Regions from separate parts of the Blautia sp. HCP3S3_G3 genome, predicted to be linked through region 1. Evidence: predicted binding sites of a transcription regulator. Region 1 holds the regulator's gene; the other holds the start of a gene.

The links. The regulator Rex, encoded in region 1, represses fermentation and respiration genes when NADH is low (regulators of the CRP and FNR family bind a similar motif). The targets are predictions, from matches to a motif close to ATTGTTAANTANTTAACAAT.
Region 2: gap (type I glyceraldehyde-3-phosphate dehydrogenase) is a predicted target of Rex. The motif match lies at 2,084-2,103, and genes of this name have one in related genera.

What each region holds. Positions count from the first base shown of each region.
Region 1 is NZ_JBQHXR010000008.1:61,691-66,855, forward strand. Features, by position in the region: gene alr (alanine racemase) at 1-928, opposite strand, end outside; gene ACTNEW_RS09320 (NAD(P)H-hydrate dehydratase) at 1,022-2,554, opposite strand; gene ACTNEW_RS09325 (redox-sensing transcriptional repressor Rex) at 2,692-3,339, opposite strand; gene ACTNEW_RS09330 (ABC-F family ATP-binding cassette domain-containing protein) at 3,563-5,165, shown strand, end outside.
Region 2 is NZ_JBQHXR010000001.1:427,544-432,708, reverse strand. Features, by position in the region: gene ACTNEW_RS01970 (phosphoglycerate kinase) at 1-876, opposite strand, end outside; gene gap (type I glyceraldehyde-3-phosphate dehydrogenase) at 1,016-2,035, opposite strand; gene ACTNEW_RS01960 (histidinol-phosphatase HisJ family protein) at 2,235-3,053, shown strand; gene ACTNEW_RS01955 (HAD-IC family P-type ATPase) at 3,196-5,165, opposite strand, start outside.

The DNA.
Region 1 (5,165 bases):
TTCCGGCACGTTTTCCATGGATCAGAACCCATCCTTTATTGGAAAGCTGTCTCGGATAACCATCCGCATATCCGGCAGGAATTGTGGCAATTCTTGTCGTTTTTTCTGTTACATAAGTTCCGCCGTAACTGACAGCACTTCCTGCAGCTACCTCTTTGATATAGGTAATATGGCTTTTCAGTTCCATTGCAGGTTCCAGACAGATAATATCCCGTTCCACCTCACCGGAAGGATAAATTCCGTAAATCGTGATGCCCGCACGTACAACGTTCAGATTGGCTTCCGGTACACGGATAATTCCGGCACTGTTGGAGCAATGGCGGATCGGAATTTTTACCCCGTTCTTTTCAAGCATATCTGCGAATTTCAGATAACGTTCCAGCTGAACCATTGCAGGAGTTCTGTCATATTCATCTGCTCTTGCAAAATGGGTGAACATTCCCTCAATCTGCAGATTTGGAAGACTGGAAATTTGTTTGATCACATCGATGCTTTCCGGTCTGTCTGCAAAACCGATTCTGGTCATTCCGGTATCCAGCGCCAGATGTATATGTATGATTTTTCCCTGACGGACAGCTTCAGCGGATAAGCCTTCTGCCATTTCCAGAGTGCAGACGGCCGGGCGGATCTCTTCTTTTACCAGATCTTCAAAGCATTCTTCAAAAACAATTCCGAGAATCAGGATCGGCTTGCGGATTCCGGCATGACGAAGCTGCAAAGCCTCCTCACAGGTAGCTGTGGCAAATCCCCAGATATAATCATAGTTTTCTACCAGATGAGCGATTGCCACTGCTCCGTGTCCATAACCGTCTGCCTTGATCACGGCAATCATCTGTGTTCCTTTGGCAAGGTTGTTTTTCATTTCCTGAAAATTATGTGCAATGGCATCCAGAGAAACCACTGCTTTCAGTCTGCTGTATTTTTTCATAATCATCCTCCAACGTATCACTGAAATCGTTTCTGTTTTCATATATCACGCAGATACCATTCCTTCTGTATGAATACACCTTATTTTACTCTTTTATCTGATTTTTGCAAGAACGGATGGCAGCATACGGATCAAATCCCGTGCTTTCATCCCGCGTGTTCCGGTTTCTTCAGCTGCCTGATCGCCGCTTTTTGCATGGAGATAAACTCCAAGCGCAGCGCACAGTCCCGGATCCGGTGCGTTTTCCTTTTTCTGCAGATACATGCATGCGACCGCTGCAAGGATACCGGAAAGTACATCCCCGCTTCCTGCAGTTGCCATTCCGGGATTTCCTGCAAGATTCAGATACAGGTGACCATTTTTGTCTGCAACAACTGTACAGGCATCTTTCAGAACGCATACGGCATCTGTCCCGGTTGCATATTCTTCTGCTGTTTCCGCCATGCGGCACTGAATCTGGTCAATGCTTTTTCCGGTCAGCCGGCTCATTTCCCCAAGGTGAGGGGTCACTGTCACACGTTCCGAAAGCCAGGCATTCCATGCCGGATGCATTGCCAGAAGATTCAGACCGTCCGCATCCAGAATCACCGGTTTTTGCGCAAGAGAAGCGTTTTTCAGAAACCACTCCGCACGTTCCCGGCTTTTTCCGGAAATACCAAGTCCCGGTCCGATTACAAGAACATCACACCAGTCAAGAGATTTCCGGTTGGCTTCTTCGGTAAATGCACAGGTGACCATAGCTTCCGGCAGCAGGATCTGAAGAGGAACCCGATTGGCCTCCTCTGTCTGGATCTTCACCATGCCGGCTCCTCCCGCCAGTGCTGCCGATGCGCACAGATAAGCTGCGCCGCACATGCCTTCCGTCCCGGCCACCACCAGAACCTTTCCAAAGGTTCCTTTATTGCCATATACGACCCGTTCCGGCAAAAGCCCAAGATCCGACTGTTCCAGATGCCAGGTACGGTCCTGCGGCTGATCTGCCCCGTAGATGCCGATATCTGCCACAACGATACGGCCTGCATACATTCGTCCCGGATAAAAACAGAGTCCTCGTTTGCGGAACGCAAAAGTCACTGTGAGATCTGCATGAAATGCAATGCCGAGTTCCTTTCCTGTATCTCCATCCACGCCTGAAGGAATATCCACTGCTACTTTCCATGCATCTGTTTCATTCATCCGCATAATCAGTTCTCTGTAAGCACCCTCTACAGGTCTTGCAAGTCCTACTCCGAAAAGGGCATCTACTATAGTAGTATATTCAGCCCATTCCACATTATGCACGACAGGCACCCCATAGTTGGATGCAATGCGGTACTGATTCCTGGTTTCCTCTGTCATACGATTCTCAGATCCTGCCACAAAAAACGAGGTGTCGACTCCCTCCAGATACAGAAGCCGCGCTATGGCAATTCCGTCACCGCCATTATTACCGCTTCCGCATACGACCAGCACCTTCTCCTTTTTATATTCCTCACTTGTACCATAAATCTTTTGAAAATGTTTTTTTATTTCTTCAGCTGTTTTTAATGCAGCCCGTTCCATCAGAACACAGGACGGAATTCCCATTTGATAAATCGCTGCATTATCCAGTTCCTTCATTCTTTTACAGGTAACGATTTCCTTCATAACGATTCTCCGATTATTCTTCAATACACTCTGGAACGTAACAGGAAAATGCGTGGCACTCTCCCGGGAAATAACAAAAAGCCGCCTCCGGGTCCGCTGAAAAATCCCCGGTCTATAGCGGCTCTTTTCATAATGCTTTATTTTTCCACATGCTCCTGGCGATACTGACTCAGATTATAAGACAGTGTCATCAGACTTTCGGAAAGATGGACATTCTCAACGATTACATCATCCGGCGTATCCAGATCTACATGGGCGAAATTCCAGATGGCCTTCACTCCGTTCTCGATCAGAATATTTGCCATCTCTTTTGCCCTGTTTTTCGGTAAAGTCAGGATTGCAATCTCCACAAGGTTTTCACGAAGAAAAAGAGGAAGGTCACTCAACATCTGAATTTCAATTCCGCGGACAGCCATTCCTTCCAGCACAGGATTAACATCAAAAATGCCTACCAGTTTAAATCCCCGTTTCTCAAAATCCACATAATTGGCAAGTGCCTGGCCAAGATTACCGGCTCCGAGAATGATCATTGGATGCTGGACATCCAGTCCAAGAATCTTCCCGATCTCCGTATAAAGAAATTTGACATTATATCCGTAGCCCTGCTGTCCAAAGCCCCCGAAATTATTCAGATCCTGACGGATCTGCGAAGCAGTGACTTTCATTTTTTTGCTCAGGTCATTGGAAGAAATTCTCTCCACATTTTCCTCCAGTAATTCCCCCAGATATCGATAATAACGCGGCAGGCGTTTAATAACAGCTTTTGAAATTTCTTTTGCGTCCACAAAGAACCCCTCCTTATCATACTATGTCAATTATAACGAATTGACATTTTATTGTCAATTAAAGTTGTAACATATTACCAAAAAAATATTGTTTACAGGCAATTTCCGGGGCTCCTTTCCGGATTTTTTCCTTTACAAAATCCGGAATTACGATATAATGAATTTTGAATGTATTTTATTTCTTATATTGCGACAAACTCAGACATCTTTTGGAGGAATTCATATGATTTTATCATGTCAGAACATTTGCAAATCCTTTGGTGAAAAAGTGATTCTCCATGACGCATCTTTTCATATAGAAGAACGGGAAAAAGCCGCACTGATCGGCAATAACGGCGCAGGCAAGACGACTTTGCTGCGTATTATCATGCAGGAGATTTCTACGGATTCCGGTACTGTTGTCATTTCCCGTGACAAGAATATCGGTTATCTTGCCCAGTATCAGGATATCCATGGTCATCATACCATTTATGAAGAGCTTCTTACGACCAAACAGCATATCATTGATATGGAAACCCGGATGCGGTCGATTGAGCAGGAAATGAAGCATACCTCCGGGGAACAGCTGGAAACGCTTATGAACACTTATACCCGCCTCACTCATGAATTTGAACTCCAGAACGGCTATGCGTACAAGAGTGAACTGACCGGAGTCCTGAAAGGACTTGGGTTTGGAGAAGAGGATTTTGACAAGCAGATCGAAACACTTTCCGGCGGTCAGAAAACACGTGTTGCACTTGGCAAGCTGCTGATTTCCAAACCGGATATCCTTCTTCTGGATGAGCCGACCAACCATCTGGATATGGAGAGTATTACCTGGCTGGAGACGTATCTGCTGAATTATCCGGGTGCGGTCTTCATTGTTTCTCATGACCGTTATTTCCTTGATAAAGTGGTGACAAAAATCGTGGAGATTGAAGCCGGGGAAGTCCGTTCCTATACAGGTAATTATTCCGCCTACGCGCTGAAAAAAGCACAGCTTCGCGATGCGCAGTACAAGGCTTACCTCAATCAGCAGCGTGAGATCAAACATCAGGAAGCTGTGATTGCAAAACTGAAATCTTTTAACCGGGAAAAGTCCATCAAACGGGCAGAAAGCCGGGAAAAAATGCTGGGTAAAATCCAGCGTCTGGATAAACCGGTGGAAATTCAGGATCAGATGCGTCTTTCTCTGGAACCCCGGTTTGTCAGCGGAAATGATGTACTGACCGTGGAGGAGCTTTCCAAGAGTTTTCCGGGACAACTTCTGTTTCAGAATATTTCCTTTGAAATCAAACGTGGGGAACGGGTAGCACTCATTGGCAGCAACGGCACAGGAAAAACAACGATGCTGAAGATTATCAACGGAATTCTTTCCGCTGATACCGGAAAATTTACCCTTGGTTCCAAGGTACAGATCGGATATTATGATCAGGAGCATCACGTTCTTCATATGGACAAGACAATCTTTCAGGAAATTTCTGATACGTATCCGACTCTTACAGAGACGGAAATCCGCAACATGCTTGCTGCTTTTCTTTTTACAGGGGACGATGTTTTTAAGGAAATATCTGCTCTCTCCGGTGGAGAAAGAGGACGTGTTTCCCTTGCAAAACTGATGCTTTCGGAAGCCAATTTTCTGATTCTCGATGAGCCGACCAACCATCTGGACATTGCTTCCAAGGAAATTCTGGAAGAAGCCCTGAACAGCTATACAGGAACGGTATTCTATGTTTCTCATGACCGTTATTTTATCAATCAGACGGCAACCAGAATTCTGGATCTGACGAATCAGAAGATTGTGAATTATATCGGTGATTATGATTATTATCTCGAGAAACGGGAAG
Region 2 (5,165 bases), on a different contig from region 1:
TGCATCTACAGAAGACACTTCAATCTCAGCATCGATCGGGGTCGGGAATTCTTTTGCGATTGTGGTATCGATCGGAAGAAGAAGCTTCTTGCCGAGTTTTTCAGCCTTTTCCATCATTTCTTTGCAGTAGTCGATCTTGGTATCGTCTACAAGAGATGTTCCTACTTCCAGTCCTTTTGCTTTCTGGAAAGTATATGCCATACCGCCGCCGATAATCAGAGTATCGCATTTCTCCAGAAGATTGGAGATTACATTAAGCTTGTCAGCTACTTTTGCACCGCCGAGGATTGCTACAAACGGTCTTACCGGTGTTTCTACTGCATTGCCAAGGAAATCGATTTCTTTCTGCATCAGATATCCAACTGCGCAGGTATCGATGAACTGAGTTACACCAACGTTGGAGCAGTGTGCTCTGTGAGCGGTTCCGAATGCGTCGTTTACAAATACATCTGCAAGAGAAGCAAGATCTTTGCTGAATGCTTCGCCGTTCTTGGTCTCTTCTGCACGATAACGGGTATTTTCAAGAAGGATGATTTCTCCGTCTTTCATAGCATCAACAGCAGCTTTTACACTGTCATCTACTACTACAGGGCTCGGAACAAATTTTACTTCCTGGCCAAGAAGCTCGCTTAAACGAACTGCTACAGGTGCCAGAGAAAGTTCCGGTTTCGGTTCTCCCTTCGGTTTTCCAAGGTGAGAGCAGAGAATGATCTTTCCGCCGTCAGCAACCAGTTTCTTGATTGTAGGAAGAGCTGCTACAAGACGGTTCTCATCTGTAATTTTGCCTTCCTTTAACGGTACATTAAAGTCGCAGCGAACAAGGACTTTTTTGCCGTTCACATTGATGTCATCAACAGATTTTTTATTTAATCCCATGACTGTAATTCCTCCTTATTAACTGATTAAGATGTCAGGGGCAAAATATCAGAACCCCTGTTTCATATGAAATGATAAAAGGGTCCGGTCCTTTTCAGACCGGACCCTTGGGTGAGTCTATACTTCTCTCAAGCCTGGATTATGCGTTAAGCAGTTTTCCGAAATGTTTGATTGTACGAACCATCTGGCTTGTGTAGGAGTTTTCGTTGTCATACCAGGAAACTACCTGTACTTCTGTTGTGCCATTGTCAAGTGGAAGAACCATTGTCTGAGTAGCATCAAACAGAGAACCATAGGTCATTCCTACGATATCGCTGGAAACGATTTCGTCTTCGTTGTATCCGAAGGATTCGTTTGCTGCTGCTTTCATAGCTGCATTGATCTGATCTTTTGTAACTTCACCTTCAACAACTGCTGTTAAGATAGTTGTTGAACCGGTTGGGGTCGGAACACGCTGAGCGGAACCGATGAGTTTGCCGTTCAGTTCAGGAATAACAAGACCGATAGCTTTTGCAGCACCAGTGCTGTTCGGAACGATATTAACTGCAGCTGCACGGGATCTTCTCAGATCGCCTTTTCTCTGCGGTCCGTCAAGAGTCATCTGATCGCCTGTGTAAGCGTGGATTGTGCACATGATACCGGATTTGATCGGTGCACAGTCATTTAATGCTTTAGCCATTGGTGCTAAGCAGTTTGTTGTACAGGAAGCTGCGGAGATGATCTTGTCTTCTTTTGTAAGACCCATATGGTTTACATTGTAAACGATGGTAGGAAGATCGTTACCAGCCGGAGCGGAAATGATAACGTGTTTAGCGCCAGCATCGATATGTGCCTGAGCTTTTGCTTTGGAGGTGTAGAATCCGGTACATTCCAGAACTACGTCTACGCCGATTTCTCCCCATGGAAGTTCTGCAGCGTTAGCTTTTGCATAGATTTTGATTTCTTTTCCGTCAACAGTGATGGAATCTTCGCCAGCTGTTACTGTATCAGCTTTAGCGTATCTTCCCTGTGTGGAATCGTATTTTAATAAGTGAGCCAGCATTTTCGGGGATGTTAAATCGTTGATTGCTACGATTTCAAATCCTTCTGCTCCAAACATCTGACGGAATGCAAGACGACCGATACGGCCAAATCCATTAATTGCAACTTTTACTGCCATGATAAAATTCCTCCTATGAATTAAGTGGTTAATTATGATATCTCCTTAATTGTTAAAGAAACATCAACCTATGGCATATTGTACCGAATTTCATACAAAAATTCAAGAGCATTTTAGAAAAAATACATGTAAAATACAAATTTGTGATATAATGGGTTTGATAAACCCGCAACACTCATATAAACAAGGAGATTTCACTATGTCAGATCAGATCAGATGGGACTGCCATATGCATTCCTCTTTTTCAGCAGATTCAGATACACCAATGGAAGAAATGATCCGCAAAGCCATCGACTGCGGTCTTGAAGGAATCTGCTTTACCGAACATCTGGATCCCGATTACCCGGAAGCACCGGACCATCTGGATTTTTTCCTGGATATTCCTGCCTATCAGACGAAATTATACGCGCTAAAAAAAAAGTATCAGGACAAGCTTGACATCCGTTTCGGCATTGAGCTTGGACTTCAGATGCATCTGGGACCTGATTTTCACAGACTTTTGCAGGAGGTCCCTTTTGATTTCGTCATCGGCTCCTCCCATGTGGTTCACGGTTACGACCCTTATTATCCGGAATTTTTCCAGGGGCGCAAAGAATCTGCCGCATATATGGAATATTTCGAATCTATTCTGGAGAACCTCTCATGCTTTTCGGAAATGGATGTTTATGGACATATTGATTATGTCGTACGCTATGGCCCCGGCAAAAACAGTGAATATTCCTATGGAAGATATCAGGATATTCTGGACGAGATCCTTCGTACACTGATTTCCAAAGGCGTGGGCATAGAACTGAATACCGGAGGCTACCATTACGGTCTCGGGGAGCCCAATCCATGTACAGCGATCATACGGCGCTACCGCCAGCTCGGCGGAGAGATTATTACAATTGGTGCAGATGCACACACTCCCGACAAAATTGCTTTTTCCTTTGACAAAGCAGCGGAAGTTCTCCGGCAGTGCGGTTTTTCTTACTATACTGTTTTCCATAACCGGAAACCGGAATTTCTCAGACTTTAAATTCTGACAGATGTACGTTACAATTTGCGGGGCGTGCAGATGCCGGTAATGAATTTTCAAACAGGCGCCAGGCCTTTATCTTTACCTTTTATCTTTACATAAAAAAAGAATCCTGCTCTTCAGGATTCTTTTTTCATGCTTTTTATTTTTGAAGTTTTGCAAGAAACTCGAAAAATTTACCCGGATTTTCCTTATCCAGAGATCTGGCATACATTTTTTTCAGCCATGCTGTAATAATTTCTATGACAATCGGCGAGAATGTCATCAGAATAAACACAAGAACAATCATTCCATATTCCAGAGTTCCAAGTGTCAGAAGATTCTGAAGAACTACCGATGACATAAAGAATATAAACTGCATTCCGTAAATAATTACTTTTCGATACGTATTCAGCGGAGCATATACGGTTTTCAGAGCAGCCATATAATTCCATCCTGTCACCAGAAAGCATGCTGTATTCAGCATATCAGTAGAGCGATAAACACCCTGACAGACTTCCATGATCACAAATACACAGGCTGTAATAGTAATCGCAGCAGGAAATGCATTCATAAAGACATGTCGCAAAAATGTATGATCAATCTTATCATAATTATTTTCCTGTGCCAGCAGGAAGGTTGGTATTCCCACTGCACATGCACTGATCAGCGACATCTGAATCGGTTCAAAAGGATAAGCACTTCCAAAAAAGATCGTCAGTAATGACAGGCACACCGAAAAAATCGTCTTGATCAGAAACATCGAGGCTGCCGTTCGAATATTGTTCACAACCCGTCGGCCCTGATTCACAATGTGCGGCATAGACGCAAAATTAGAGTCCAGAAGCACCACATTGGCAATATTCTTTGCCGCATCACTTCCCTGTGCCATTGCCACGCTGCAGTCCGCTTCCTTAAGTGCCAGAACGTCATTTACACCATCACCGGTCATGGCAACCGTATGCCCCTGTGCCTTCAGAGCCTGTACCATGGCTTTTTTCTGCTGAGGTGTCACACGTCCGAACACACTGCATTCGGCAACTGCCTGCTCCAGATCCTCCTGTGTGTACAGAGTCGTTGCGTCCACATAACGGTCTGCATTTTTGAGTCCTGCCTTTTTGGCAATGGATGCAACAGTAACAGGATCATCACCGGAAATTACTTTCAGATCCACTCCCTGACTGTCAAAAAACCGCAGCGTATCCGGAGCTTCCGCCCGGATCACATCCGTAAGCAAAAACAGCGCAATCGGTTTCAGACCTTCCGGAAGTTCCGGTCCCTCTGCCTCTGTCTCACTGTGAGCAAGAACCAGAATACGAAACCCTTCCTTTGCATAACGTCCGCAAAGCCCTGTAAGAGTCTCATTTCCTTCCGGAAACAGGAACTGCGCTGCTCCCATCAGAAATGTTCCCTGACCAGCGAAAGAAGCGCCGCTGTATTTTCTGTCTGAGGAAAACGGAACTGCACATTTCAGTGTCAGATTTTTCTTAATCCGGAATCTCTTACGCAGAGCATCTGCTGTAGCATTTTCATCTTTCAGAACAGCCATCAGATTGCCCATAATTTCCTCGATTTCTCGTACAAATGACTGATCCGGCTGCGGATATACAGTTTCTGTATGAGAAAGTTCTTCTGAACATTTTTCCAAATTGATATCATTTTTTACTGTTTCCGGCGTATCTTCTTCCATAAATGGCAGAATATATTCCACACACATGCTGCCTTCCGTAATTGTACCGGTCTTGTCAAGGCAGAGCGTATCTACACGTGCCAGGGTTTCGATGCAGTACAGTTCCTGCACCAGTGTCTGCTTCCTGGCGAGAACCAGCGAGCCAAGTGTCAGAGCCACACTGGTCAGCAGCACCAGTCCTTCCGGAATCATACCCAGAACAGCTGCAACCGTACTTACTACAGCCCCTCCGATACTGTCTCCCACCAGATAATACTGCTTGTAAAACAACAGGATTCCCAGAGGGACAATAATGATACTGATCACCTTCAGGATTGCATTCAGTGAATTGCGAAGTTCTGAATTATGGCGTTTAAATTCCTTGGCCTCACTGGTAATCTGGGCAGCATAATTATCTTTGCCCACATGAACGACCTGGCAGTATGCCTCACCGGATGTAACAA